2 regions of the Enterococcus sp. 2201sp1_2201st1_C11_2201SCRN_220225 genome follow, and region 2 is predicted to be linked to the other one. Evidence: riboswitches for the same ligand, from Rfam matches in the RefSeq annotation. Region 2 holds a riboswitch; the other holds the start of a gene.
The links. A riboswitch is a leader RNA that binds a small molecule or an ion and turns the genes downstream of it on or off. The one in region 2 is predicted to bind thiamine pyrophosphate.

Region 1 (15,355 bases), on a different contig from region 2:
GAAATGCTGAATGGTTCCATTGATAAGTACAATAAGCGAACCATTGAAACATCGAAAGTCATTGAAGAGTTGATACAAATGGCAAAGGAAATGAGTGAGGCTGTTCAGCGTGGGGAGGACTTGGGGCTTTCCAGAGATGAAATTGCCTTTTATGATGCACTAGCAGACCACGAAACGGCTAAAGAAGTATTAGGGGATGACACTCTAAAAGCAATCGCCCACGAGCTGACTGTTGCAATCAAAAATAATATGAGTGTCGATTGGTCGGTTAGGGAGAGCGCACGTGCCAAGATGCGAGTGACTGTACGAAGATTATTGAAGAAGTATGGTTATCCACCTGATTTGCAGAAGATGGCTGTAGATAAGATTGTGCAACAGGCAGAGTTGATGGCAAGTACGTTATAAGTTCTATAGTATTTGAGATAGTTTTTGAAGTGACTGTAGTATCACCTTAAACGAGAAAGGTCTGTTTTATTATGTCGTTAGGGTATGATTTGTTTCGTAAATAACTTGAAAAATAAATAAGCCAACACGCTTGTTTACTTGATTGGAAAAGCCTGTGAGGAGAAATCCTTGCAGGCTTTTTCTTTCTGTCTTATTCTGTGATAAAATCGATTGGTAATTGAGAGTGAGGAGAGCAAGATGGAATTTATGGCGATTCAGTATGGATCGGCTGATTATCAACAAACTTTGGATTTACGAGATCGCGTGATGCGCAAACCTTTAGGCTTATCCATTGCAACAGAAGATTTTAGTAAGGAAGCGGGGGCATTTATATTAGGCGCTTTTGAACAGGCAGACTTACTCGGCGTAGCGGTCTTATCTTTGGATAGGGTTAAACAAGTGGCCATGCTAGAGTATCTCTGTGTGGATACTGCAAAACAAAGCAAAGGAGTCGGCCAGACACTTCTTGAAAAAATGGAAGCCTATGGAGCGGAACAAGGTATGAAAGAAATGAGGTTAGAAGCCCGGGTCAGTGCTCAAGTTTTTTATGAAAGACAGGGGTATCAAATTACTGGGGAACCTTATTTATTGGAAGTCGCTCCAGTTCCTCATATTTTAATGACAAAATCATTGAGTGAATCGATTAATCAACCTTAAAAAGACAGATAAAGAGTCTTGACCATCTAATAATGGTAGAATAAAACGAAATTAGTTGATTTAGTAAAGGGGACAAGGAGATGACAAAAAATCGCTTTGAAGCATTTACAGATGCAGTAGTTGCTATTGTATTGACAGTTTTGGTCTTGGATTTGGATTTGCCGGCCGCGGGTTCTTTTCAGGCATTATATGAGGTGCGTCACGAGTTTTTGATTTATTTGGTTAGTTTTTTTAGTTTGGCAATATATTGGAACAACCATCATCAGCTTTTACATGGAGTAAAGAAAATCGGAGGCTGGACATTGTGGGCCAATAATCTTTTGATTTTGGCATTAAGTCTCTTTCCTTTTTCTACTTCTTGGGTTAGTGATTTTCCCGGTGCCCTAGGTGCTCAAGTCTTTTATGGTGGGGTAATTTTATTTGCGGATTTGGTTTATTTCTTGCTGTGTTGGGCGTTAATTGCGGTGAACGATACCGAAGTCAAAAAACACATTCACGCTTTTATGCGTAAGACAGGTGTAACAGTGGTGATTAACTGTTTAGCTTTGGTGATTGGTTGGTTGGTGCGACCAGAATTGATAATTGTAATTGATGGCTTGTCGTTATTGTTGTGGGTTGTTCCTTATAAAAGTGTCAGCTTACAAAAAAAATAGAAGAAATTGGGTGGACCTCGTCTGTTTAGAGAGATTCCCCAAAGAACTTCTATTGATTCAAGTAAAGTCCGATACAAAAAGAATTAGTTTATCGCTGTTAGCAAAATTCAAGGAATAAAATCCTTGGATTTCATCAATAATAATCTGAAAATTTTTGAAATATTTTCATGACAAAGTGTAATTTGTGTAGTACCATATGAGAAATAGACTGGAGGGAATCGGATGGTAGACATTAAATGGGAAGAATTAGGCTTTTCTTATATTAAGACGCCCTATCGTTTTATCGCTCATTGGCGGAATGGTGCTTGGAATGAAGGAACATTAACAGAGGACAATCAGTTACATATTAGTGAAGGTTCCCCAGCGTTGCATTACGGTCAACAGTGCTTTGAGGGATTGAAGGCTTATCGACGCGAAGATGGAAAGATTAATCTCTTTCGTCCCGATCAAAACAGTCAGCGAATGAATCGCAGTGCTCGGCGACTTTTGATGCCGATGGTGCCAGAAGAGTTGTTTTTAAAAGGGGTCAAAGAAACGGTTAAGGCTAATGAAGAATACGTGCCACCGTATGGCAGTGGGGCTACTTTGTATATTCGTCCCTTGTTAATTGGTGTGGGAGATAATATTGGCGTACATCCTGCTACAGAATACATCTTTTTAGTTTTTTGTATGCCGGTAGGGGCTTATTTCAAGGGTGGTTTAACGCCAACGAACTTTATCGTGTCCGAATATGACCGGGCAGCGCCTAAAGGAACGGGAGCGGATAAAGTAGGAGGAAACTATGCAGCTAGTTTAATGCCAGGAAAATTAGCCCACGAGCGCCATTTTTCTGACTGCATTTACTTAGATCCAGAAACCCATACGAAAATTGAAGAAGTAGGCTCGGCAAACTTCTTTGGTATTACGGCTGAAAATCAATTTGTTACACCTAAATCTCCCTCTATTTTGCCAAGTATTACCAAGTATTCCTTATTGCAACTAGCTGAGGAACGCTTGGGGATGGCGGTTGTGGAAGGGGATTGTCCCATCGATGAGTTGGATCGCTTTGTTGAGGCAGGCGCTTGTGGGACGGCAGCGGCCATTAGTCCCATTGGCGGAATTCAAAATGGTGAAGATTTCCACGTCTTTTACAGTGAGACAGAGGTTGGTCCAGTGACTCAGCGTTTATATGATGAGTTAATCGGCATTCAATTTGGGGATATTGAAGCTCCTGATGGTTGGATTCAAGTGATTGAAGTTTAATTAGAAAGTAGCCTAGACGTAAGGTTCTAGGCTTTTTGCGTTTTAGAAAAATATGCTAAAATGACCCAGTATTAGAATTTCATCTGAATGAGTTGGATAGTAGGAAAGAGGAATGTTGAAATGACCACAAGTATGGAAAAAATTAATCAATTTCGAGATGCGCGCAATTGGCGACCTCATCACAATGAGAAGGATTTGGCCTTGTCTTTATCTTTGGAAGCCAGTGAGTTATTAGAAATTTATCAGTGGAAGACTCCTGAAGAAGGCAATCAAGACCGGGAACATCTGAAAGAAGAAATCGCCGATGTATTGATTTATGCTTATATGTTAGCGGATAATCTGGGTTTTGATATTGATGAAATCATTGCTGAAAAATTGGTGAAGAATGCTGTGAAGTATCCAGTGGAATAAAAAAATCCAGAACCTTTACTGCGTCTAGTAAAAGGTTCTGGATTTTTTATTGTTAGTAAGTTTGTGTACCCTCAGATAATGTATTCCAGACTTTCAGCCCATCAACCATTCCTTTGACTTCATGAACGCGCACAATTTCCACGCCAGCTTGTGCGGCAAAGAGTGAGGCGACAATGCTGGCATAATCCCGTTCTTGGGGGAGACTATCCCCGATAATATGCTGGATGGTGCGTTTGCGGGAAACGCCATAAAGCAATGGAAAGTCTTGAAAGCGAAAGGCCTCTGGATTTTTCAAAATGGCAATATTTTCTTCCGGGGTCTTGCCAAAGCCAATACCAGGATCAAAACAGAGACGCTCTGGTGCAATGTTATAAGCGAGACAACGCTCGTACTGTTCTTTATAAAATTCTTGAATATCTGCGGCAACAGAGAGCTCTTTGCGGCGAGGGCGAGAATGCATGATAATTATTCCTGTTTCTGGCGCTTCCGCTAAAATACCTAGCATTCCAGGAGTATCTAGGCCCTTAATGTCATTGATAATATCTGCTCCAGCCTCAATGGCGACACGGGCAACTTCGGGAAAATAAGTATCAATTGAAAGAGGGATAGTGGTGCGCTTTTTTAATTCTTGAATCACAGGTAAAATCCGTGCAGCTTCGACTTCTGGTGACACTTCTTTGTAACCAGGGCGAGTAGACTGGCCACCGATGTCGATAATATCGACTCCTTGTTCAATTAATAAAAGAGCATGCGCTAGAGCATTATCAACACTAAAATGCTCGCCACCATCGGAAAAAGAATCTGGGGTGACGTTTAAAATTCCCATAACTTGATTATTTTTACGAAAATCAATCATTTTCCTGCTCCTTTATTTGAGAAATTATTTTTTGTAAAGCACGGACTCGAGGACTGAGAGCATTGCGCTTGTGATTGGTCAGTTGAGCTAATGTCTTGTCTAAATCGGGCAAATAAAAGATTGAGTCAAAACCATAGCCACCACTTCCTTTAGGTGGAACAAGGTAGCCAAAAAGACTGTCTTCTGCGCTAATAATTTGACCTTCTGGTGTGACATAAACAAGACAAGCGTGAAGGGTTAACTGACGCTTTTTTAAATTTTGAAGTTCTGGAGTGTTGTAAAGAGCTAGCAACTCCTGATTTTTTTCTTTGTCTGTGGTGCTCTTAAAAAAGCGACTGGTATGCACGCCTAAAAGTTCAGGAAAGGCGGCTAATTCTAAGCCACCATCATCGGCTAGAACCGGTCGTTGAATTAATTTGGCGTAAAATTGAGCTTTTTCTAGAGCATTTTCATAATAGCTTGTGCCAATTTCTGGGGGAGCCGTTTTAGTTGCAAGGTATTGAGTAATTCCGGTTAATTGAATTTCTGGATGACTTTTACTTAAAGCTTGCTGCATTTCTGCTAGCTTTCCTGTATTCCAAGTGCCTACCACAATCTCCATTGGCTGTCTCCTTATCCTTGAATGGCCTGTAAAAAGTCCTCTTTCATTTCTCGGTCTTCTTTAAAACAGCCACTGTAATAAAAAGTTTTGGTGCGACTTTGGGGACTGCGCACGCCGCGCATCGCCATACATAAATGCTCCGCTTCAATAGCGACAGCCACTCCCTTTAAAGGAATGTGCGTGGCTAGTTCTGTTGCAATCATCTCTGTTAAGTTTTCCTGTACAGAAGGACGGCGAGCACAATGCTCCACTAAGCGAGGCAATTTGGAAAGGCCAATCACTTTATTTTCCGCAGGGATATAGGCGATGTGTACTAAACCAAAAAAAGGCAACAAGTGATGTTCACACATGGAATAAAAATGAATATCTTTCACGACCACCATTTCTGTCTGACTGGTGGAATCAAAAAGTTTGTAATCATCGAAGGGAGTCGTCAAACCGCTGAAAACTTCGGCATACATGCGGGCAACCCGAGCTGGTGTTTCTTGTAATCCCGGGCGCTCTGGATTTTCTCCAATGGCGAACAAAATATCCTTTACTGCCTTTTCAATAATTTGCTGTTTGTCCATGTCCATATTTACCACACCTTTTCACTTAGTCTGACACTTTGACGGTCGCCAGTTTCTTCAATCCACTGGTCTAATCTTTTACCCAGTAGGAATTCTTCTTGGTAAACATCTGCTAAAGGAATCAACACAAAAGCCCGTTTGGTAATTTCTACGTGGGGAATGGTTAAGCTAGGTGTCTCGAGCTTAATATCTCCCAAAAGTAAAATATCAATATCCAACGTTCGTGGTCCCCAATGCACATCTCGCACGCGGCCAAAGTCTGCTTCGATTTGATGAATCTGTGCTAGTAACACATCTGGCTCTAAGTCTGTTTCAATGCGCAAAACGGCATTGAGAAAATCATCTTGCGCCACAGGACCATAGGGATCTGTTTCATATAAAAAAGAAGATGCCAAGACTTGAACCTGGGGTAATTCAGCTAAACGCTTACGAGCACCAACTAAAATTTCCAGAGAGTTACCTTGATTACTACCTAATGCTAAATAACCAATCAATGGTCAAACCTTCTTTCTAATTGGACTTCCACATTGTCAAAAGCTCCCGGCATAGGCACACCATATTTGCGTACCCGCACCAAAGCGTGGTCTAGTTGCTGACTGAAGTCTGCTTCAATATCATCTAGTAAAGCCGAAGCCACGGCCTCAATTAAGTTAAACGAACGGCTGGTAATCGTCTGAGTAATTTTTTCATTTACGGCGGCGTAATTCACTGTGTCTTTTACGTCGTCGGTTTTACCAGCTAGAGAGAGATCTAAGAAAAGTTCAATATCGACTTCTAACTGTTGCCCCAGAACTTTTTCTTCTGGTAACACTCCATTTTTTGTATAGAATTTTTGATTGTTAATGCGAATGACGTCCATCTTTGCTCCTCCTTGATTTACTCCATGATATTGGGCTAATTATACCAAAGGAACGAAGCAGACGGGGAAATTTGCATTGATTTTTCTGTTTTTTCTTTTTGCTACGTTTTTTATGTAGAAGCCACTAGCTTGTCTACCTTATACAAACAACTAAAGTGCTAAAATTTTTTGTTATTTATCTGGTCAAAGGAACGCTTTCTTACTAATTAGAAATGGAAACTTTCTGAAAAACAACTGTTTATCTTGCTATTTAATGGAAATATTGCAAGAAAAAGGCAGTATCACTAGCGCTTATGGCATAAGTTTGCTAAAATATAAACGTTGGTTAGGTAATAGCCTAACAAATTAGGACTCAAATTAGGAGGAAATTTATCATGCCAGTAGTATCATCAGTAGAATTTCTGAAAGCAGCTCGTAAAGGCGGTTACGCAATTGGCGGGTACAACACAAACAACTTGGAATGGACACAAGCAATTTTAGCAGCAGCAGAAGCTAAAAAAGCACCAGTGCTTATCCAAACTTCTATGGGCGCAGCAAAATACATGGGTGGTTACAAATTGATCGTTGATTTAGTAAACAACTTAATCGACTCAATGGGTATTACAGTGCCAGTTGCATTGCACTTAGACCATGGTGACTATGAAGCAGCTTTGGAATGTATCGAAGTTGGTTACTCTTCAGTAATGTTCGACGGTTCTCACTTGCCATTTGAAGAAAACTTGAAATTGGCAAAAGACGTTGTAGAAAAAGCACATGCAAAAGGCATCGCTGTTGAATGTGAAGTTGGTTCAATCGGTGGGGAAGAAGACGGCATCATCGGTGCTGGCGAATTAGCAGACATTAACGAATGTGTACAAATGGTTGCTACTGGAATTGACTCTCTAGCTTGTGGTATCGGGAACATCCACGGTGTTTATCCTGAAAACTGGCAAGGTCTTGCATTTGACCACTTACAAGAAATCGCTGCAGCTGTCGGCGAAGATGTGCCATTGGTATTACACGGCGGATCTGGTATCCCTCAAGAACAAATCGAAAAAGCAATCTCTATGGGGATTTCTAAAGTCAACGTTAACACTGAATTCCAATTGTCATTTGCTAAAGCTACTCGCGAATACATCGAAGCTGGCAAAGACCGCGAAGGCAAAGGCTTTGACCCTCGTAAATTGTTGGCACCTGGTAAAGCTGCCATCATCAAAGACGCTGAAGAACACATCGACTGGTTCGGTTCAGCTAACAAAGCGTAATTTGATTTCCAAATGTGATAAAACTAAGGACTACCGAGTTTTCGGTGGTCCTTTTTTTATCCTGAAAATAAGTCCAGCTAGATTATTTTTTAGAAATTTCTCTGTAAAATAAAGAGACCTATTTTTGTTGGACAAAAAATTAGCATAGGATTACTATTACGGTGGGTTGTGCAAATTTAGTACTTTACGCTTTAGGTTGGATTTAAAAAATTTGAAATTGTTTTTGGAGGCAGAAAGATGAAATGGGTTAAAAAGGGTTGGGTAGTTGGTATCGGTTTAGTTTCAGTATTAATGTTAGGTGCTTGCAATCAAGGTAAAACAAGCACTTCATCATCGGAGACGGTTAGCACATCAACGACAAAAACAAAACAAAGTTCCAGTCTTGAGGAAAGTACAACGAGTAGTATGGAACAAACAAGTAGTTCTGAAAGTTCCGAAGTGACAGAAATGTCCATGGATTTTGCACAAATTCAGCAAGGGGTTTATTCAAGTTTACAAGGTTCTTGGGAAGAAGTGGCGGTTTCGTTAAATCGGCATGACGGTACTGGAAATACTTGGATTGAAGGACAAAATGAACAAATCGAAATTTCTCAGAATCAAATTGTAGATGGAAATATGACTATTTCTGGCAGTGTTTTACATGATGGCGAGAATAAAAATTTGTCTTTTAGAGAATCCGATGGTTATTTAGCTGCTGACTCAGACGATGGGGCCATTATTTGGAATGTGTATTTTTATCCGAAAGGTGTCGCTCTAGCTGACTGGGGAGAGGAAATTCCAGAGACAATTGATACATCTAAAGAGCGAATTGTGATTCGAACGAGCAATAATAATTATATCCAAGTTTTTCAAAAATCAGATGAAGCAGTTTCCAATTTACAACCTACTGCTAGTCAAAATCAAATGAATCTTAGTGAAATTAAAACTGGTGATTACACTAGTGTTGAAGGGAGTTGGGTCAATGCTCGGGGGGCTACCCTTGAAATTGCGAATCAACGTATAATCCTAACTGATCTTACTGGCTATGGTGAGGGAGGGACTATCACGGGATTAAGGCTTGATATGCCGGATTCCAATGGTGCAGATGGCCAACCCATTGTTGAAGAAGGGCAAGGAGGGATTGTAAGTCCCCGTTACAATCCAGAATTACGCGTAGTAGATGATGCTGGTTTTGTGACTCTTAACACTACTTATACTGGTGCTTTACTGTGTGTTTCCTTTTTACCAGAAGGGGTAGCCGGAGATATTCAAGGCGGGGATATTCAGCAAGAAAAAATTGTTGCCATTGGAACACAAAATAACGCGACGGCTGTTCCCGCTGATTATGTTTATTATCGCAGTAATTAAACGTATCTCAATTTTTAGAACTCCCTATTGCAAAAGCAATCGGGAGTTTTTTGCATGATTGAATGTAATAAAGCTTTTGGGGATTTTTTGGTATGATAGAGTAAAGTTGTAGCAGAAAAAATTCAGTGGTTAAATTTGGAATATTATGAAGTGAAGTATTTTTTGTAGTTATTTATTTTTGAAGAAAAATGTGTTGGACATAGTTTTTTGATTGAAAAATCACGATTGCAACGGGAATGCAACCGCTAGTTGACAAAAAACAACCCGCAATTTCTAGTGGGTAACTGGATTTTCCTGTATTTTAATAGTAGGAAGTGGTCAAAATTCAATGAAGAGGTGAGTAAAATGATTTTAGCAGATAAGATTATTCGAGAACGAAAGAAGAATGGTTGGACTCAAGAAGAGTTGGCTGAATTAATGAACGTCTCTCGGCAATCAGTCTCAAAATGGGAAAGTGCCCAGTCAATCCCTGATATCAATAAAGTGATACGTTTGTCAGAATTGTTTGGAGTCAGTACGGATTATTTGTTTAAAGATGAAATGGAAGAGCCAGAATTTGTGGACAGTGAGGAAGCCGCCAATCGTCGTCTAACCCTAGCAGAAGCCCATCAGTTTTTACAAATTAAAGAGCGAAGTGCCAAAATTATCGCCTTTGCTACTGTGCTGTGTATTTTGTCGCCTATTACATTGATTGTTTTAAGTGGGATTCATAGCCAAAACCCAGCTCGAATCAATGAAACCTTAGTAACCGGAATTGGGTTATTCGTTTTGATTGTCATGGTGACTTGTGCAGTAGCTTTGTTTATTTACAGTGGTTCTCAAACTGGCCCGTATCATTTTTTAGATGAAGAGATTTTTGAAACTGAATACGGTGTGACAGGAATGGTCAAAGAACGGAAAAAAGCCTATGGTGGTCAGTACAACCGGAACAATATCATCGCTACTTGTTTGGCAATACTTGGAGTCTTGCCATTGATTTTAACTGCTGTAGCTGAAAATGAACTGTATATGATTTTTGGTTTAGCGACGCTTTTAGTGATTGAAGCTGTTGCAGTGGCTTTGTTTATTTTAAATGGCATTCGTTGGGAAAGCATGCTGAAGCTCTTGCAAGAAGGGGAGTACAGCAAAGAAAGAAAGCTGGAAAGCCATCGGAATAATACAATAGCCGCAATTTATTGGCCTGTGATGCTTGCTCTTTACTTAGGATATAGTTTCTTGACCAATAATTGGCACATTAGCTGGGTGATTTGGCCAGTAGCGGGGATCCTTTATGGGGCGGTGATCGCTATGGCAAGTTTATTTAGAAAGAAATAGAAAAAAGCAATCAGGTACGCCTGATTGTTTTTTCTATAGTTGACTAGCACAAGCATCCCAGGCTTCTTTCTGTCACTGATTTGTAGTATAGTTTGAGAAGACAGATTTTAGTTGGGAGTAAATCATGATTCAAACAGATAAAATACAATCAAAAATGACCAGATTTTATAGAAAAATAGCCCTGTTTTTAGGACTATTTGCTGCAATCAGTTTAGCTGGTTGTCAAAAAACACCACAAGAGACTGAATCAAGCACTACCAGCCAGACGACCCAGATAACGAGTACTAGCCAAAGTAGCATTACGACTAGTCAATCCACGGTAGAATCCACTGCTGAGACAAATAACGAGAAAACGCCAGACGAGCTGATCAAAGCCAAAGCAGAAGCTGTGAATCTGGATTTAGCCACGAAAGACTATACTGGCACGCAAACCATTGAAGTCAATGGGAATGTTCCTTTATTTACTAGTGAGGAGCTTGATATAAGTAATGGGGCCTGGGAACGTTATGGTGCCTTGGATCAATTAAACCGGGCCACTAAAGCTGAGGCTATGCTTAATCAAAGTATCATGCCTACTTCTAAGCGAGGGGATATTTCCAGTGTTAGTCCTACTGGCTGGCATAATAAAGAAATCAAGGGAGGCTATCTGTACAATCGTTCTCATTTGATTGGCTTTGCTCTTTCCGGTGAAAATGCCAATTGGCAAAATCTGATCACCGGCACCCGCCAGTTGAACAGTCCAGGTATGTTGCTCTATGAAATGGATATTAAGAGTTACTTAGAAGCTGACGCTAACCATTATGTTCGGTATACAGTGACACCCATTTTTCGCGGTTCTGAGCTGTTAGCTCGCGGCGTTCACTTAGAAGCTCAGTCTATTGGGGATGACCAAATAAAGTTTAACGTCTATATTTTTAATATACAAGAAGGCGTGACGCTAAATTACGCCGATGGTACCAGTGTCGTCTCACCAGAGTATGAGGTGGCTGAAGAAACTCTGGACAGTCAAAATACTGTTAACAGTGAGAGCAATGATGATGTTAATCAAGTCATCTACATCACCCGCAGTGGAGAAAAATACCATAGTCATCCTCATGGAGCGGGGGATTTCACTAAATCAAACTTGGCTAGGGCACTCTCTTTAGGGTTAAAACCTTGTAAAGTGTGTTACGGTGACTAAGGAGAATTGTTTTTAAAAGACTTGCCAGTTTATCATAAATGGCGTATGCTTCAATTAATAAAACTGTTTGCAGGGGGACGCAATGCGTTGAGAAGGTTAAAACCTGACCCTTTGAACCTGTTGGCTAAAACCAGCGTAGGGAGCAACGTCTAATGACAGCAAGAACAACAATCCGCAGTCCATTTAGGCATCTCCTTAAATCTGGAGGTGTCTTTTCTTTTGTCCTGAAAGAAAAAACCTCCCCAACGACCAATCAAGGAGGATTTTAAAATGAAAACAGCATTAACTATTGCCGGTTCTGATTGTAGTGGAGGAGCCGGAATCCAAGCCGATTTAAAAACATTTTCAGCCCATGGTGTCTTTGGCATGTCCGCCATTACTTCTGTAGTGGCAGAAAATACCGTGAGAGTCATTTGTTATCAAGATATGACGCCAGAAGTTATTCAAGAACAGATTACCGCCGTCTGTGAGGATATTTTTCCTGATGCGGTAAAAATTGGCATGCTTTCTTGTAGAGAAACCATGGAAGCCGTAGCCGCAAGCTTGAAAAAATGGCAACCAAAGCAAATTGTGCTAGACCCGGTGATGTATGCCAAAAACGGGAGTGCCTTAATGGACCCGGAAGCCATTGATACATTAATTCAAAAGGTATTGCCCTATGCGACGTTAATTACCCCCAACATTCCAGAAGCCGAAAAAATTGCGGAAATGAAAATTGAAAGTTTAGCTGATATGGAAGCGGCTGCGCGTAAAATCTACCAAACAAGTGGGGCGGCGGTCTTGGTCAAAGGTGGTCATAAAGTAGGAGATGCCACAGATTTACTCTTTGACGGTCAAAATGTAAGCCAGTATAGCGCGCCTCGGATTGACACTAAGAACACCCACGGAACTGGGTGTACCTTATCTTCAGCCATTTGTGCCCAGCTTGCCTTAGGAAAAAATTTATCTGAGGCGGTAGTAGCTGCCAAAGAGTACATTACAAAAGCCATTGAACAAGCTTTACCCCTAGGTCACGGTCATGGCCCGACTCACCACTTTTGGGCCTTTTATCCTAATGATTGAATTATTCCTTAAATCCTTTCAGAGAGTGTGACGTATTTCTATGTCACACTCTTTTATTGTGGGCTTAATGCAAGGAAAGAGAGATTCTTATTTAGAAAAGATGGCCTTTGTGTTAGAATCGGAAGAGATAGACAGAATTTTGTTAAGAAAAATAACATTTAAGGTGAAGATAGATGAAGAAAATTAAGATACGTGGCGGTCGGCCTTTAAAAGGTGAAGTGACCATTAGCGGTGCCAAAAATAGTGCAGTAGCGTTGATTCCAGCAGCCATTTTAGCGGATTCTCCCGTGACTTTAGAGGGGGTACCGGATATTCAAGACGTCCATTCTTTAATGGATATTTTAGCGATTATGGGGGTGAAAACCACCTTTAACAATAATACTTTAGTGATTGATCCCACTGAGTTGGTTTCCATTCCTATGCCTAGTGGTAAAATCAATAGCTTGCGTGCTTCTTATTATTTTATGGGGGCACTTTTAGGGCGCTTTGGCGAAGCGGTAGTCGGTTTGCCAGGGGGCTGTTATTTAGGACCACGCCCCATTGATTTACATATTAAAGGCTTTGAAATGCTAGGAGCCCAAGTGACCAATGAACACGGAGCCATGTATTTGCGCACCCCTGACAAAAAGCTTCATGGAGAACGGATTTTCCTTGATATGGTATCCATTGGAGCCACTATTAATATTATGTTGGCCGCAGTGAAAGCAGAAGGCAAGACGATTATCGAAAATGCTGCCCGGGAGCCTGAAATTATTGACGTGGCAACTTTATTAAACAATATGGGGGCTAAAATTCGTGGTGCAGGTACCAATGAAATCCGCATTGAAGGAGTAGAGAAACTTCACGGCTGTCGTCATTTTATCATCCCCGATCGCATTGAAGCAGGAACTTATTTAGCTATGGCCGCAGCGGTTGGCGAGGGTGTTAAAGTCAACAATGTGATTTATGAACACTTGGAAAGCTACATTGCGAAATTGGAAGAATTAGGCGTACCAATGGAAATCAAAGAAGACAGTATCGAAGTTTTCCCAGTCAAAGAATTAAAGCCCGTAGTAGTGAAAACTTATCCTTATCCCGGTTTTGCTACGGATTTGCAACAGCCAATTACCCCATTGTTAATGAAAGCCAAGGGTACTTCAGATGTCATCGATACCATTTATGCCAAACGGGTAAATCACATTCCGGAAATGATCCGTATGGGAGCCGATGCCCAAATCGAAGGGAATATGGTGATGGTCAATGGTCCTACAAAACTCCATGGGGCAGAAGTGGAAGCTAGTGACTTACGAGCCGGAGCAGCTTTGGTGATTGCTGGATTAATGGCCGATGGTGAAACGACGATTACCAATGTGGAATATATTTTAAGAGGTTATGATCACATTATCGAAAAAATCACCGCTTTAGGCGGGGACATTGAGATGATTGAAGAATAAAAAAGAAAGGATACATTCATGAGTGATTATCTAACAATGTCCGAGCTGGAGCATAAAACGTTAAAGGAAATCTATCGTTACGCTCAGGATTTCAAAATTCCTTATTACAGCCAGATGAACAAAAAAGAACTCTCCTTGGCGGTCATTCGCGCCCAAGCAGAGAAGCAAGGTTTTTATTATATGGAAGGTGTCTTGGATATTGTCGGTCAAGAAGGTTATGGTTTTTTGCGGCCGATAAACTTTGGTCCCAGTGCAGAAGATATTTATATTTCTTCTTCCCAAATCCGCCGATTTGGTCTGCGAAATGGAGACAAAGTAGCCGGAAAAGCTCGCCCACCAAAAGAATCAGAACGCTACTACGGTTTGATGCATGTGGAAAGCGTCAATGGCAAAGACCCAGAAGAAGCCAAAGAACGCCCACATTTTCCTGCGTTAACTCCTTTATACCCCAACCAACAAATCAAACTAGAAACTACTCGAGGCCGCTTAGCTACCCGGATGATGGATCTTTTTGCACCAGTAGGCTTTGGTCAGCGGGGCTTAATTGTGGCACCCCCAAAAGCTGGGAAAACCAGTATCATTAAAGAAATTGCCAATGGGATTACGGACAATTATCCTGATGTGGAATTGATTGTTCTCTTGATTGACGAACGTCCAGAAGAAGTTACGGATTTAGAACGAAGTGTCAAAGGAGAAGTGGTTTCTTCCACCTTTGATTTGCAACCGCAAAATCATACCCGAGTTTCCGAGTTAGTCTTAGAACGGGCCATGCGTTTAGTAGAAGACAAACGAGATGTAGTGATTTTAATGGACAGCTTAACCCGCCTTGCCCGGGCTTATAACTTAGTAGTCCCTCCTAGTGGCCGTACTTTAAGTGGGGGGATTGACCCTGCGGCTTTGTACAAGCCTAAGAAATTTTTCGGTGCTGCCCGAAATATTGAAGAAGGTGGCAGCTTAACGATTTTAGCAACTGCCTTAGTGGACACCGGCAGTCGCATGGATGATGTGATTTACGAAGAATTCAAAGGGACTGGCAATATGGAACTCCATTTATCCCGGGAACTAGCAGAACGTCGTATCTTCCCAGCCATCGACATCAAACGCTCTGGCACCCGCAAAGAAGAACTGCTCATGAGCGAAAGCCAATTAGAAGAAACATGGAAATTACGAAACCAGATGAATGGAGATGCTCTGGAGTACACAGAACAATTCCGTAATTTGTTGAAGAATACTAAGAACAACCAAGAGTTGATAGATTCTATTAAAGATTTGACGATTAAAAGTACCCCTCGCAGAAATCAAAAAAGGTCATAAAGATAATTGCATCTGACTGTGAAACATGGTAAGATGTTCATGTTGTAAATTGACAAATAACTCTGGTGAAGCAAATGAGCCAGGGCAAAGGAGCGAACTAAACATGAAACAAGATATCCATCCGAATTACCATCCAGTAGTGTTTATGGATTCAACTACCGGTTTTAAA
Region 2 (15,355 bases):
TAGTCCCGATATATCAATCATTTCTATCTTTAGAAAAACTTAATAAGTTAAGCTTGGTTTAAGGTTATTTTCTCACAAAAAATAGCGTGCTGCTTTTGCCAGTAATAAATCTAGCTTAAGTACCACGCTTATTTTTCTTTTACCCTTCTTTTTTCTTCCGCATCATATCCCCCACGGCCACGGGTTGTTCTACTGGCATAGTGAGGATCATCATCGGATTTGGTGCTCGGTCGATGGATTCTCCTTCGTCGTTTTTCATTTCGGTGACTTTTTGAGTGAAATGTTGGAACCCAGGACCGTAAAATTCGACTTCATCCCCGACAGAAAAATGATTGCGTTGGCGGATGGTGGCGACTTTCGTTCCTTCGTCATAGGCCATCACTTCCCCGATAAAGGTATATTGAGGAATCTTCCGTCGTGGGCCAAAGAGTTGCTCTTGATCGGTAGGAGTGTGATAGTAAAACCCTGTAGAAAGTTCACGTTGGGCGACTTTCCATAGCTCGTCAATCCATTCTTGTTTAACTTCGTAGTGTTCTGGGTCTGCCATATAGCTATCCACCGCAGCTTTGTAGACGTTAGCTACCGTGGAAACATAGTGAATGGACTTCATGCGACCTTCGATTTTTAGGCTATCTACACCATTTTGTACCAAATCAGGAATATGCTCGATCATGGACATATCCACCGCACTCATGGAGAATGGTTCGGTGACTTGACCTTTTGAAGTCAGGCTTTCATGAGCTTCGGTCCCAAAAGGCATGTCGAATAAATCGTATTTCCAACGACAAGACTGAGAACAGCCGCCTCGATTGGCATCACGCATGGACATGTGGTTGGAAAGCACGCAGCGACCGGAATAAGAAATGCACATCGCCCCGTGGATAAAGGCTTCGATTTGAATATCTGTGTGCTTGCGGATTTCCGCTACTTCTGCCATGGAGACTTCCCGGGCTAGAACTACCCGCTCCAAGCCTTCTTCTTTCCAAAACTCCAACGTTTCATAATTGGTTGCGGAAGCTTGGGTAGAAAGATGTACCGGCAATCCTGGTGCTTCGGTGATACAAATTTCAATTAAGGCCGGATCTGACACAATCACCGCAGAAATCCCCACATCGCGGATTTGGCGGAAAAATTCGCCCGCTCCTTCTTGATTGCCTTCGTGGGTGACCATATTGGCCGCTACGTAGACCTTGGCATTGTGGGCCTTAGCATAAGCCACTCCTTCTGCCATTTCCTCAAGACTAAAGTTTCCCGCCCGACTGCGCAGTCCATAGGCGTTACCGCCAATATAAACCGCGTCTGCCCCATAATGGATAGCAGTTTTTAATTTTTCCAAAGTTCCGGCTGGTGCCAGCACTTCTGGTCGTTTTAATTTTGATTGTACAGGTGTTTCCATCAATAAGACTCCTTATCTAATCTTCTTAGGATCGATGTAATAAAAGCCAGTGTCCAAGCCCCGTTCTTTGGGATGATGACTAGCCACGTCGTTAGCTAATGTTTCCGCTAGTTCTGTACTCCACGTACCTGATTCAATGGCTGTTTTAGCTTGGGCAAACAACTGACAAATCGCCACAAAATCTTTCCCGCAAGTAAAGAGACCATCCAGTTTCCACGTGGTAAAGCCGGCGTTCGCCAAATCTCCTAATTCCTTCATTAATAAAAGGTCATTAGTAGCAAAAATATGGGTGCCGTGATCATCTTCATAAATGGAATAATGGGTATTTTCATCTTGAGGATCGGACAAAAACAGTCCTCGCTCTTTAGACGCCGCTTCTGTTTGTTGCGTATAATGGTAGTAATTTTCTAATAATGGCCGTTTGGATTGGTGGATGCAAGTAGCACCATAAACTTGAACTTCCACAGGAATATTCAACTCTGGTGCCATAACTTTCATTTCATCAAAGGGAACTTCCCGGGCCAAAACTGCACCCACCGCACCTTTTTTACTCCAGAAATTAATCTGGCGGGCATTGGTCACTAATGTTTCCGCAGCATAAATGAAAGGAATTGCCAAAGCCGGTTGTTTCATCACTTGAACAATCCCCGGATCACCAACTAGAATTTGATCCACGCCGATTTCTTTTAAAAATCCCAAATACTCCGGAACCAGTTTCATCTTTTCTGGATGCATAATGCCATTTACTGCAACTAGCGCTTTTTTGCCAGCCTTATGAATCAACTCTGTCAGCTGGCGTTGTTCTTCTCGGGAAAAACTTGCCGGCAAACGCAGGCCAAATGTTTCTTCCCCAAATACTAAAGTATCCGCTCCAGCTGCTAATAATTCTCTAGCTTGAGCCACACTTTCACAAGTGACAACGATCTCGATCATGTCTTCTCTCCTTATAAAAAACCTACCGCAACCGGTCAGGTGAATTTCAACTTTCCTATCGTAACACAGGATTTACGCAATTCAAAGTTCAAACCCTTTGGCAAAATAGCACAGAAAAAGCCTCGCTGTCACCAACGAGGCCTTGAAAAACCGCTGATATTTTAAAAAATTTAAACTACTGAGTGAAACACCAACGAGCTATACCTTTTGTAAGGCTTTCACATCTTCTTTCACCGTTAAAGTAATCTTGCCTTTTTTAGCTCCAATGGTCACTTGATCGCCTAAATGGATTTGACCGGAAAGAAGGGCTTCACTTAAGCGGTCTTCCACTTCTTTTTGCAAGGCGCGGCGTATTGGACGGGCTCCATATTCTGGATCGAAGCCGGCTTTGCCAATTACGTCAATGGCAGCAGGCGTAATCTTCAATTGAATATCTTGTTCCGCGAGACGTTTAATGATGGCTTTGCTCATGATTTTGACGATTTGATGAATTTCCCCTTCATCTAAGGAACGGAAGACCACCGTTTCGTCAATCCGGTTTAAGAATTCAGGACGGAAGGCTTTTTTCAACTCTTCCAAAATCCGTTTTTGCATCTTCTTGTGATCTTGGGTAATGTCTGTGGCATTGAAGCCGACATTTTTTTCTTCTCGAATTTGGGTCGCCCCAATATTAGAAGTCATAATCAAAATCGTATTGCGGAAATCAACTTTACGACCTTTGGAATCAGTCAAATAGCCGTCATCTAAAACTTGCAATAAGATATTAAAGACATCCGGATGGGCTTTTTCCACTTCGTCCAATAAAATCACCGAATAAGGCTTGGAACGGATTTTCTCCGTTAATTGCCCACCTTCATCATAACCGACATAACCTGGAGGAGAACCGATTAAACGACTAGTGCTGTATTTTTCCATAAACTCGGACATATCGACTCGCACTAAGGAGTCTTCAGAGCCAAACATCGCCTCAGCCAATGTTTTTGCCAGTTCTGTTTTCCCCACACCAGTCGGCCCTAAAAACATAAAGGAACCAATCGGCCGATCTGGGTCTTTTAAACCACTGCGCGCACGACGAATGGCCCGTGCCACGGCTTGCACCGCTTCGTCTTGGCCTACTACCCGTTGATGTAGGATATTTTCTAATTCCAACAAGCGTTCACTTTCTTTTTTCTCCATTTGTTGCAAAGGGACACCCGTCCATTGGGAAACCACGGTAGCCACGTCTTCCGCGGTGACTCGATCAGAAAATCCAGTGGCTTCTTTTGCTTCAGTAAAGGAAAGTTCCGCCAATTGTTGGCTGAGTTTCTTTTCTTTTTGGCGTAGGCGTGCAGCCATTTCAAAATCTTGGTCTTGAATGGCGGTTTCTTTTTCATGCATCAAATTGGTGATGGACTCTCTTAATTCTGCTATTTCAGAGGGCTCGTCGGCTTTATCCAAGCGCACTTTAGCTGCCGATTCATCCATTAAGTCGATAGCTTTATCCGGCAATTGACGGGAATTAATATAGCGGACAGAAAGCTGGACTGCAGATTTTAGCGCATCATCGGAAATTTCCACCCCGTGATGTTCTTCATAACGAGAACGCAAGCCATATAAAATTTCCAAGGCTTCTTCTGGTGTCGGTTCGTCCACTTGCACTCTGGCAAAGCGACGTTCCAAAGCAGAATCCTTTTCAATGTATTTTTGGTATTCATCTAAGGTAGTTGCCCCAATGGTTTGCAACTCTCCGCGAGCTAAGGCGGGTTTTAAAATATTGGAAGCATCGATTGCCCCTTCTGCTCCCCCAGCACCAATCAATGTATGGAGTTCGTCAATGAAGAGAATCACTTGGCCATCGTGATAAATTTCATCGATGACTTTTTTCATGCGGTCTTCAAATTCCCCACGATATTTAGTTCCTGCCACTAAAGCGCCCATATCTAACATCATTAAGCGTTTATCCAACATGTCTTCTGGGACTTCCCCTTTAATGATTCGTTGCGCTAATCCTTCCGCAATAGCGGTTTTTCCCACACCGGGTTCCCCCACTAAGACTGGGTTATTTTTGGTGCGACGGCTGAGAATTTGAATCAAGCGTTTGACTTCTTTACTACGGCCTACCACGGGATCCAGACGGTTTTCCCGGGCTAGTTTGGTCAAGTCTCGAGCTAAGTTGTCTAAAGTTGGGGTGCCTTGTTGCACACCGGATTTCGGTGCTTGTTGCCCTTGACGGCGGCGACCTAAGCCGGCTGCTTTTTGTTCGTTAACGCCCATTTTTTTCTTTACCAATTGGCGCATTTTGGCAAGACTCAAGCCTAAATTGGTCATAATCCGAGAAGCGAGAATTTCATCATCTCGCAATAAACCGAGCAAAAGATGTTCCGTGCCGATTTGCGGAGCATTCAAGCGTTTGGCTTCATCCCCCGCATAAGCAAAGATTTTTTTAGCCCGAGGAGAATAAGGCAAATAAACTCCCGCGGGATAGCTTTTAATCATGCCATAACCGGTAAGATTTTCAATTTCTTCTCGAACTTCATTTTCGGAGACATTCATTTCCCGCAATGTTTTGCCGGCAATCCCATTTTGTTCGATCACTAAAGCCAGTAGCAAGTGCTCTGAACCCACGGCTTGATGTTTAAAAGTTTTGGCTTCTTCTTGGGCGATGGCCAAGACCGCTTTGGCCCGTTCTGTAAATAATTCATTCATGGCTGTCACTTCCTATCTTCATAACTGAGGCGTTCCAAAATCGCATGTAAGAGTGTTGCCCGAATCTGATCTTCAGCAGCAAATTCTCGTAAGGTACTCTTAGCTAAAGTTGCCAATAACAGATTGCCTTCTTGTTTGGTTACAATTTGTTCTTCATAAAGCTTTTGCACGATACTCAACGCATCTTTTTCGGACAGATGATCGCCAAAAAGCTCGTCTACTTGTTCTAAAAAGCGATGTTTATCGGAAACTTTGATTTTCTCTATCCGAATATAACCACCGCCGCCACGCTTACTTTCCACTACATAGCCCCGCTGAATGGTAAAGCGAGTGTTAATGACATAATTGATTTGCGAAGGGACGCATTGAAATTGCTCAGCCATTTCCGTTCTTCTAATCTCAATTATCTCACTGTCTTCCAATATTTTCTTTAAGTATGCTTCTATAATATCAGAAGTATTATGATTACTCACGGCCAGCCCTCCCTTGACTAATACTGACCTTAATTATACCGAAAGTTTCCGAATAGGGAAAGAAGGAGGGCCTATCCTAAAACTTTCTGTAAGAAACCAATTTAATGACCGACAAAAGCTCGGTACCGATAATTTCTATACAGAATTACCTGAAAAAAATGAAACAGCCGCTAACTTTCCTCTCCTACTAATAAGTGGGCAGGAGTGGGCAGGGAAATTAGTGGCTGTTTCGTATGGTGAAACTGCGATGATCAGACTAATAAGTCTTATTTTCCAGATTAAAAGCAGCGATTTCTCCGTCGCTCGCTTCAGCAACAGGATGAACCCCACTCAGTTCTCCTTGAACCACTACCCGCTTGGTGCCGTAGTCATCGTTACAAGTAATCAAAGTCACCAGTTTTTTATCTGCCACAGGCTCAATGTACTGGGTCTCGGTTGGAGCTACGGTAATATTTAACGTTGCAGTATAGACATAAATATTCGTCAAATCCGTCAAATAAATAGGGTCACCGACTTTCGTCTGGTCTAAAGCTTCAAAAAGATAACCTGGGTCAGCACCTCGATGACTAGCTAATGAGTAATTTTTTTCACCCATCTTTTGGTCCGGCCACATGGTCCCTGCCCCCCACAACAAAGCTTCATTGGAAAGGCCTTTAAAAATTGGTAAGTTGATTTTCACTTGAGGCAAAGCCACGCCACCTACTAACGGTAACTTTTCTTTACTTAATAAAGTTTGGAAAACCGCTTGAGCGCTGGCACTTTCCACCGCTTCAAAATCAAAGGAAGCCTCTTGTTGTTCATTGGCCTTAATTTCTTCTGGCGTCACCGTAGCTACGGCATAACTTTCTGTATTGTGTTTCATGATCAAGGTTTTGATCTTATTATTGAAGACTAAAGCCAATCCTACAATTAGTAGAAGTAGCAAAAATAAGTTGAATAAATGGTCTCGTAATCGTCTTTTTTTCTTCATTTTTATGCCCCCATTTTACCAATTGGTAGCTATAGTTTACCATATTTGAAAAAGAGTCAAAAAATAGTTTCTCTTTCCTTATTCTTTTATTAAGATGAGACTTGTAAAAAGTGAAAAACGTTGCTACAATAACTTGAAAATTTCAATTTATTTCATAAATTAAGAGCAAATGTTGCAATATCAAGCATTTCCTGTAATACAATTTTAAAGGAAAAGAAACACCTTCAAGGTCTGGTTTATTGTATGATGGTACTATGAGAAAATGGGAGGTTTAGCGGGATGGCAAAAATGGTCTATGTACATATTGATACAACAAGTAACGCCGTGCTATCCCGGGGGATCACGCCAACTTCCTTTTACCAAGGAATTGTTCATCAGCCGAAAAATCTCCTGCTCTTGGACCCTTCCAGCGACTACGGCGAATACGAATCCCACACCGGTATGAAAATCCTAAAAGGAGAAGAAGCCGTAAAGCAATATTTTGAAGCTTTGTCCCGTCACCGAATTACAGAAACCGTAAAATGGATTGATTTTACCGATCCCGCCATGCTAAAAGAATTGACTCCCATGGAGATTTCCGAATTACTGTATTTCGGCCATATGAAAACTCAGCTTCATTCGCCATTCTTTTACAAACTCCAAAACAATTTCGTCTACTTTGACCTGCAAGACGACTTGTCCCGAGTGTATTATCGCTATTTAGATGAATACTATCGAATATTAGCAGATAAATTAACCCATTTGGTCTTAGAAAGAATCAATGATAAAAAATCCTTTTTCCGTAAATCTACACCAGTAGATAAATTAAAAGTCCAACTTTTACAAGAAATGAAAGGCATTTTTCAAGAGGGGATTCTCTTTTGTTTCGAAACTGCCACCAATGAAAACAACTTGCTGAAAATTCCCATTTACTTAGTGGAAGATGCCGGCCTCAGAAAAACTACTTTGTTACGGGATGAGGAACTGTTAGTAGCATATTTAATCTACAATCAAACCAGCCGACAATGGAGCTTGGATTACGTAGAAAAAGACTTACTCTTTTTCTCAAATTAAAACCCTAGTGCCTCAATTTGAATTGAGGCACCAGGGTTTCTTGCTTTTATTTAGGGTCATAGAGTTTAGGAACGGTGCGATAAATTAACAATGCTACAAACATGGAGACAATCCCGGTGGCAATTCCGCTGATACCGTTAGTGACTAGGGAATAAACAAAAGGTGACATTCCCCACACTGCATAGGCTCCCCAGAAAATCACACCGGCAACAAAATGCCAGAAATAACGAGCCCCTACCCCAATCAAAGTTCCTTGAATAATTGCCAAACGGGCCCTTTTATCATCCCCGTCTTTGATTGCTTGATGCAATTTGACTGCCGCCACACCAGCAAAGCCGGCAAAAGCAAAGGCAATAGGATATTCAATCAACACTTGACTCACTGCCAAATAATAAACCTTCCCCGCTGGAAAATGCAACAACCCCCAAAGAGCCGCCGCAAAAACTCCCGGCTTCCAACCTCGTCGCAACGCAAAAACCGTAAGCGGAATTTGCCCTAGCGAAATGGACAAGCTCGGTCCGATATCCAAGGGAATATAAGACAATGCCATAGCCATGGCCGCAATAATGGTTCCTTCTACCCAGACACGTAAATTTCGATTCATAAAAAAATACTCCTCCTTATAGAACCATCACAATCTACAAAGGAGAAGTATCGCTACTTCTAACTCGTCACAATTCCTACGTTCGCATGATCGAAACAGGTACAGAGGGTTTAGAGTAAACTCATTCTCAGCCAAATCAATGACTCCCCTTTGTGATCGGATTCTATTTAATTTTTTGTACTGCCCTATCATATCACAAATATTATCATTGAAAAGGAAAAAGTACTGGAAACTGAAATTTATGCTCAGGAGTCAAAAAACTAGTATCCCATGACTGTGAAGGCAAACTCTTTTGGAAGTAACTAATAAATGAAATATATCCTAGTTAGACAACTTTTGTGACTGTTTTTTTAATACAACCAGATTAGCTCTCTTTACCCGCCTAAGCTATGAAACGAATTCTCTAATTACTCTTTTTTATTCTCATATTCAGTACAGCGCTTAAAGTGGCGGCAATCGCTTCATTTAGGTGGTGGCCATCCAAGTAGGTTCTAAAATATTGCCATCCAAATCGACTACTTCAAAGCCTACCATGACTTCTTCTGGAATTCCTGATTCCACTTTATAATAAGAACCGCCGTTATCCGCAGCAGCTTGGGCAAAATCCCGTACTGCTTGGGCACTAGGCAGGCTAAAAGCCACCAACACCCCACTCATGCTATGAGGATCAATCACTTGCCGTTTGCCGATAAACTCTTGGTAATAATCCCGACTCAGTAGCATCACCCAAAAATTATCATCCCAAACCATACCGCTGGCTCGCTCATCCGAGTACTCTAAATTCTGCGTAAAACCTAACTTCGTATAAAACTCAGTTGCTTTTTTTAAATCCGTAACAGGGAAATTGGCAAATACCATTGTAGCCATTTTGCTCACCTCCACTTGCATCCTCTCACGAAACCGTTTTCTAGTCAAAAAGAGGACCTTCCAAGAAAAAAACTTTTCGAAAAAATAAGCTTTTGTGAAAGGACCGCTGCTAACAGCTTGAAACGATTGTTGTATAATGGAAGAAAAGGAGGCATAAAAATGAAAAAACCAATCGTTGCCTTTATGTATGATTTTGACCGCACGCTTTGCACTCGCGACATGCAAGAGTATTCTTTTATTCCAGAATTAGGTGTGGATGCCGCCACCTTTTGGCAAGAAGTGGCCCATCTAGCCGAAACCCAACATATGGATCACATTATTTCTTATTTATACCACATGATAAAATCAGCCAATGCCAAAGGGTTGCCTTTACATCGAGAAGATTTTGTAGCATTAGGCAAAGATGTGGAGCTTTTTCCGGGAGTAACTTCTTGGTTCTCGCGCATGAATGAGTTAGGAGAACAACTGGGTCTTGAAATCGAACACTACATCATCTCCAGTGGCTTAGCGGAAATCATCGAAGGCACTCCGATTCATCAAGAATTCAAAAAAATCTATGCCTGTGAATTTCACTATGACGAATTTGGCATTGCCGACTGGCCGGCACTAACGGTGAACTACACGAACAAAACCCAGTTTCTCTTCCGAATTAACAAAGGAGTCTTGCCTATGAATGATGACGAGGCTTTAAATGAATTTTTAGAAGATCGTGATCGTCGCATTCCTTTTCGCAATATGATTTATATCGGTGATGGTTTAACTGATGTTCCTTGTATGAAATTGGTAAAAATCAACGGTGGTCAATCCATTGCGGTTTATGAAAACAAAGAACGAGTAGTAGACCTTTTAACCGATCGTCGGGTAGACTTTATCACGCCGGCGAACTATGAAGCCGGCAGTGAATTGGATCAAATTTGCCAAATCATTTTGAAAAAAATGGCATTGGTGGATCAATTAGTGACCTTAAATCATCAACAACGAGATGCAGAAAGCGCTGAATCAAGGGAGTAAAAACCTTGATCCAGCGCTTTTTTCAGGAGAAATGTTTCACGGGAAACATTTTGAATTTAAGTACGTTCACAAATCGGTTTCGTCGCTGGATAAACCATCCGATAACGTCGATAAACTTCTTCATAGGCTTTTACTGTAGCTGGTTCCGGTAAATATTCTCCTTGATAAGAGACAAAATCTTTAGCACAACTAACCACATCTGAATACCAGCCACAACCAACTGCCGCTAACATGGCAGCTCCCATGCCGGGGCCTTGTTCGGTGGTCAAAGTAGTAATCGGCGTATTAAAGATATTGGCTTGCATTTGCAACCAATCTTTATTTTTTGCCCCTCCGCCTACCGAGACAATTCGAGATAGTTTTTCTTGGGTTACCTTTTCCATAATTTGCTGGGAATCCTTCAAAGAAAACGTAATTCCTTCTAAAACACTGCGGGCAAAGTGCTTTCTTTCATGGTGAATGTCCATTCCAATAAAGCTGCCGCGAATTTGACTGTCGCTATAAGGCGTGCGCTCTCCCACGATATAAGGAGTAAACAAAAGACCATCGCTACCAGGACTCACACTGTCAACCTCTCCTAACAACTCCTCAAAGGATAATTCAGCGGCAAAGGTATCCTTAAACCAGGAAAGACTACTTCCAGCTGCCAAAGTAACCCCCATGGAATAAGCTGCCTCTTTTGCCGCATGAGCAAAGACGTGCAGTTTGCCGTCATACTCTTTTTGAGTATTTTTCTCATAGCGTAAAAAGACGCCACTGGTTCCAATGGAGCACATCCCCACACCTTCTGAGACAATCCCCGCTCCCACAGCAGCACAAGCATTATCCGCTCCACCGGCAATCACTTGAACTGGCTGGGTAAAGCCATAGTCTTCTGCTAATTCAGCACGAACCTTGCCCACAACCCCAGTAGAAGCAATTAATGTAGGCATAATCGCTGGATCAATTTCCAGTTGCTTCATGATTTCTTGATCCCACTCTTGGGTATCTTGATTCAATAATAAGGTACCCGCAGCATCTGAATAATCCATATGAAACTCGCCGGTTAGCCAAAAACGCAAGTAGTCTTTTGGCAATTGGATTTTCTTCACTTGCTGCCAGATTTCAGGCTCATTTTCTTGTACCCAACGAATCTTCGGCAAGGTAAAGCCTTCTAAAATAACATTTTTTGTATGCTCTAAAACTAAGGGGCCTATTTTTTCCGTCAACTCTTGGCATTGCTTAGTCGTCCGCACATCATTCCACAAAATTGCTGGGCGCAACGGTTCATTATTTTCATCTAGTAAGACTAGACTGTGCATTTGTCCTGAAAAACTAATCCCTGCTAATTTTTCTTTTAAAGCTGGCAATTGGACAAGCAACTCTTTCATGACTTTATCTCCAGCTTCTAGCCAGTGCTTAGGATCTTGTTCACTAAAGCCAACTGCTGGAATGGATAAAGGATAACTGGCAGTAGCTTCGGCAACCAACTCTCCTTGTTGATCCACTACTAATCCCTTTAACGCACTAGTTCCTAAATCAAGTCCTAATACATACATTTTTTCCACCTCTTAAAAAAGGAGGATAAACCCAGGCTTACCCTCCTCGTTTCTATTCGTTCATTTGTTAATCATCTTAAACCAAGTAGTCATTCAAGCAAGATTTCACGTATTCAATATGGCTGGATTCTAACTTAATGTCTTTCAAGCCTAATGCGTATTCAGTCAAGCTTTCCAAATCTTCTTGGTCGTTAATGATTTTTTCGCCAATGCCTTCATGGAAGCTAGCATACCGTTTTTCTTTCAAATCATCGAAGAAACGGTCTTCTTTCAATTTCGCTGCAGCTTTCAAGCCCCGAGCGAAAGTATCCATCCCAGCAATATGCGCTAAGAACAAGTCTTCCATTTCAAAGCTAGAACGACGAACTTTTGAATCGAAGTTAATCCCACCAGGAGCGATACCGCCGTTTTCTAAAACGCCGTACATAGCTAAAGTCACATCATATACATTGGTTGGGAATTCGTCTGTATCCCAGCCTAAAAGCACGTCCCCTTGGTTGGCATCCAATGAACCTAGTGCATGGTTAATCCGAGCCACTTCGATTTCATGTTCGAAGGTATGACCGGCAAGCGTCGCATGGTTTGCTTCCAAGTTCAACTTGAAGTCGCCATCTAAACCATATTTTTGAATGAATTGCAAAGTAGTGGCTGCATCGAAATCGTATTGGTGTTTGCTTGGTTCTTTTGGTTTTGGTTCCAATAAGAATTGTGGTTTGTGACCGATTTTTTCTCCATAAGCAATTGCCATTTTGAATAAGCGCGCAATATTATCTTGTTCAAAGCCCATGTCGGTATTCAACAAAGTTTCGTACCCTTCACGGCCACCCCAGAAGACATAGTTTTCGCCGCCCAGTTTTTTAGAAATGTCCAAGCCTTTTTTCACTTGGGCTGCAGCATAAGCAAAGACATCCGCATTGTTTGTAGATGCAGCTCCATTGTTATAGCGAGGATGACTGAACATATTCGCGGTATTCCACAACAATTTAATACCGGTACGGTCCATGTTTTCTTTAATCAAATCCGTGATTTCATCAAGGTTTTGGTAAAATTCTTCTAAACTATCTCCTTCTGGTGCAATATCCACATCATGGAAGCAGAAGTATTCCGCCCCAAGTTTTTCCAAAATTTCAAAGAAAGCTTCCACTCGATTACGGGCTGTTTCCATTTCTGTCGCACCAAACCAAGTTCGTTGGTTCGTTGGACTACCAAATGGATCGCTGCCGTCTTGAGTCATGGTGTGCCAGTACGCTACCGCAAAACGCAAATGTTCTTTCATGGTTTTCCCGGCTACTACTTCTTCTGGATTATAGTGACGAAAAGCAAATGGATTCTTAGTTTTGGTTCCTTCATATTGAATTTTTGCTACCTCTGGAAAATAACTCATTGGTAATTCCTCCTAAATTTAAATGCTTTTTATTAGTTCGTTCTTTTTACGAACTAACTCTATGAGGTTATTGTATTCGTTTCCACAAGAAAGGTCAAGAGAAAAAAATAAAAAAATATTCTAATTCCACGTTAGCTGAATAAAACAATAGCCTATTAAGAATAGAGTGGATAAAAAAAGCTGGCAAAACCCAAGGAAAACGACTACAATGAAATAAGTAAATTAACCAACTAAATTAACGAAAAGGAATCATAGCCATATGAGCCAAAAAATATATACACCTCGCACAGCGAACGAAACACTATGCTTAGAATACATAATGAACCGCAGTAACCTTTCCCGGGCTGATTTAGCGAGTTTAACTGGCCTAACGAAGGCTACGGTTTCTGGCATTGTCAAAAAATTAATCGATGATCAGCTAGTAATTGAGACCGGTATTGGCGAATCCAGTAATGTCGGTGGCCGCAAACCAATCAATCTCCAATTTAATGAAAAAGCTGGACTTTCCATCTCCATTGATGTTGGCTATAACTACGTCAATGGTCTTTTAAGCTATTTAGATGGTAGCGAAATCGCAACTGTCAAAGAAAAACCCATCCCTTTAAACGAAGATACAATTAAAACCTATTTTTCAGAAATCTTCTCAACTTTTGAATCAGTAATTCCTAAAACCGTTTATGGGGTTATCGGTGTAGTAATTGCCGTCCACGGTCCTGTTTTCCAAGGAGACATTCTCTTTACCCCGCATTACAATTTAGATCAGATTCCGTTTCGTAAAATTGCCGAAAGCCTTACCAGCTACCCCATTTATTTTGAAAACGAAGCCAATCTTTCAGCTCTTGGAGAATATACCTTTACTTCCACTTCTTCTAGTCTCATCTGTGTTAATATGCACAGTGGGATTGGTGCTGGGATTGTCCAAAATGGCCGGCTGCAAGTAGGCTCCCATGGAACAGCCGGAGAAATCGGCCACCAAATTGTCGTTTTGGATGGAACTCCTTGTCGCTGCGGCAACCATGGCTGTTTGGAAATGTACGCGGCGAATATGGTCTGCTTTGATCATTTTGCTGAGATTAAATCCATGGACTACGTAAACGCCATTATCTTACGGGAATATTATCGCAATCAAGATGCAGATGCCTTAGCAGTAGTCGCTGAAAATGTCCGCTATTTAAGTATCGGCATTAACAATTTGATTGCCCATTACGATCCCGAAGTAATTGTTTTAAACAGCTCATTATATTGGGAAATCCCTGAAATGATTCCTTTATTAAAAGAATCTTTGCATAATCATTTCTCAAAAAAAGTTACGCTTCGTAATAGCCTTTTACAGGAAAAAGCCACTTTATTAGGAGGCTTAGTCTTAAACTTACAACATTTTCTGGCTATTAAACACTTGCAGCTAACGGAATCCAACTTATAACATACTTAAAAGCCAAAGGAGGTCAAATCATTCGGGGATGATTTGACCTCCTTTGGCTTTTCTTACGATAAAAAAGATCCCAACTTTTGTCAGGATCTTCATTAATTCATGGCAATCGGCTACTTACGCCAAGCTTTTTGCCAACTCTGCTACTTTTTGAAGTCCAGCTGTTACAATGGCTTCTGTTTTTGATGGGTCCGCATTATGGCCTTCAATGATGACTTCATCGGTAATATCCATCCCAAACATGCCGCCGAAGACTTTTTCCATATAAGTTACGGAATTTTCCATCACACTGGCATCACCAGAGTAAATGCCACCACGGGCGTTTAACAAAATAACTTTCTTATCTTTTAACAATTGGTTCATGGAGCCGTCTGCATTGTAAGAGAAAGTGAAACCAGCTTGGAAGATATAATCAATAAAAGTATGCAATGCTGCTGGAATCGATAAATTCCACATTGGGAAAGCAAAGACGATGGTATCAGCGGCTGCGACTTTATCCATAGCTTCTTGGCGAACTGCCATTAAAGTAGCTTCTTTTTCAGTTAATTCTTCGCTTTCTGTGCTTTTTGCAAAAGCATTAAATAAGTCTTGGCCGATATAGGGCATTTCTTGGGCAAAGACATCAAAAGTAGTTACATTATTTTTGGTTTGATCAATGTTTTCCATAAACACGTTGTACATTTCTGTAGAAACTCCGTCTGGGCGGTTATTGGCTTTTACGACTAAAATATTACTCATGGGTGTTGTGCTCCTTTTTCTATTCGTTAATTTGTTTTTACTTACAAAATGTAAGATACACTATTTACTCTTTTGTCTCAACTAATATGCTCACACTTTTTGATTAAGCAAAAAGCAGTGCTTGGATAGACTTATCCAAACACTGCTCAATAACAACGACTGACGTAAAGAAACTATTCCTCCTCTTCTGTAGAAATAGCGAAGCCATCAAACGTTTCTCCATCGTAGTATTTCAAAATATCTTCATAAGAAAGTAGCGCGGTGGTCTGTTCGG

Region 1: another riboswitch for thiamine pyrophosphate. It lies ahead of thiD (bifunctional hydroxymethylpyrimidine kinase/phosphomethylpyrimidine kinase); the one in region 2 lies ahead of thiT (energy-coupled thiamine transporter ThiT).

The regions. Positions count from the first base shown of each region.
Region 1 covers NZ_JBCOJC010000012.1:25,347-40,701, forward strand. The annotation lists gene AB5754_RS04935 (type I restriction endonuclease subunit R) at 1-405, shown strand, start outside; gene AB5754_RS04940 (GNAT family N-acetyltransferase) at 643-1,101, shown strand; gene AB5754_RS04945 (TMEM175 family protein) at 1,182-1,754, shown strand; gene AB5754_RS04950 (branched-chain amino acid aminotransferase) at 1,977-2,996, shown strand; gene AB5754_RS04955 (nucleotide pyrophosphohydrolase) at 3,117-3,407, shown strand; gene folP (dihydropteroate synthase) at 3,460-4,263, opposite strand; gene AB5754_RS04965 (non-canonical purine NTP pyrophosphatase) at 4,256-4,864, opposite strand; gene folE (GTP cyclohydrolase I FolE) at 4,876-5,439, opposite strand; gene folK (2-amino-4-hydroxy-6-hydroxymethyldihydropteridine diphosphokinase) at 5,442-5,927, opposite strand; gene folB (dihydroneopterin aldolase) at 5,924-6,292, opposite strand; gene AB5754_RS04985 (class II fructose-bisphosphate aldolase) at 6,667-7,536, shown strand; gene AB5754_RS04990 (DUF6287 domain-containing protein) at 7,774-8,883, shown strand; gene AB5754_RS04995 (helix-turn-helix domain-containing protein) at 9,229-10,197, shown strand; gene AB5754_RS05000 (DNA/RNA non-specific endonuclease) at 10,322-11,377, shown strand; TPP riboswitch at 11,439-11,536, shown strand; gene thiD (bifunctional hydroxymethylpyrimidine kinase/phosphomethylpyrimidine kinase) at 11,648-12,439, shown strand; gene AB5754_RS05010 (UDP-N-acetylglucosamine 1-carboxyvinyltransferase) at 12,613-13,872, shown strand; gene rho (transcription termination factor Rho) at 13,891-15,186, shown strand; gene AB5754_RS05020 (type B 50S ribosomal protein L31) at 15,290-15,355, shown strand, end outside.
Region 2 covers NZ_JBCOJC010000019.1:28,897-44,251, forward strand. The annotation lists gene AB5754_RS06865 (U32 family peptidase) at 140-1,396, opposite strand; gene AB5754_RS06870 (peptidase U32 family protein) at 1,409-2,329, opposite strand; gene AB5754_RS06875 (ATP-dependent Clp protease ATP-binding subunit) at 2,528-5,014, opposite strand; gene AB5754_RS06880 (CtsR family transcriptional regulator) at 5,020-5,487, opposite strand; gene AB5754_RS06885 (class A sortase) at 5,744-6,457, opposite strand; gene AB5754_RS06890 (hypothetical protein) at 6,737-7,510, shown strand; gene thiT (energy-coupled thiamine transporter ThiT) at 7,557-8,114, opposite strand; TPP riboswitch at 8,171-8,274, opposite strand; gene AB5754_RS06900 (glyoxalase) at 8,580-8,981, opposite strand; gene AB5754_RS06905 (HAD family hydrolase) at 9,141-9,992, shown strand; gene xylB (xylulokinase) at 10,049-11,530, opposite strand; gene xylA (xylose isomerase) at 11,607-12,914, opposite strand; gene AB5754_RS06920 (ROK family protein) at 13,174-14,337, shown strand; gene AB5754_RS06925 (FMN-dependent NADH-azoreductase) at 14,461-15,081, opposite strand; gene AB5754_RS06930 (hypothetical protein) at 15,255-15,355, opposite strand, start outside.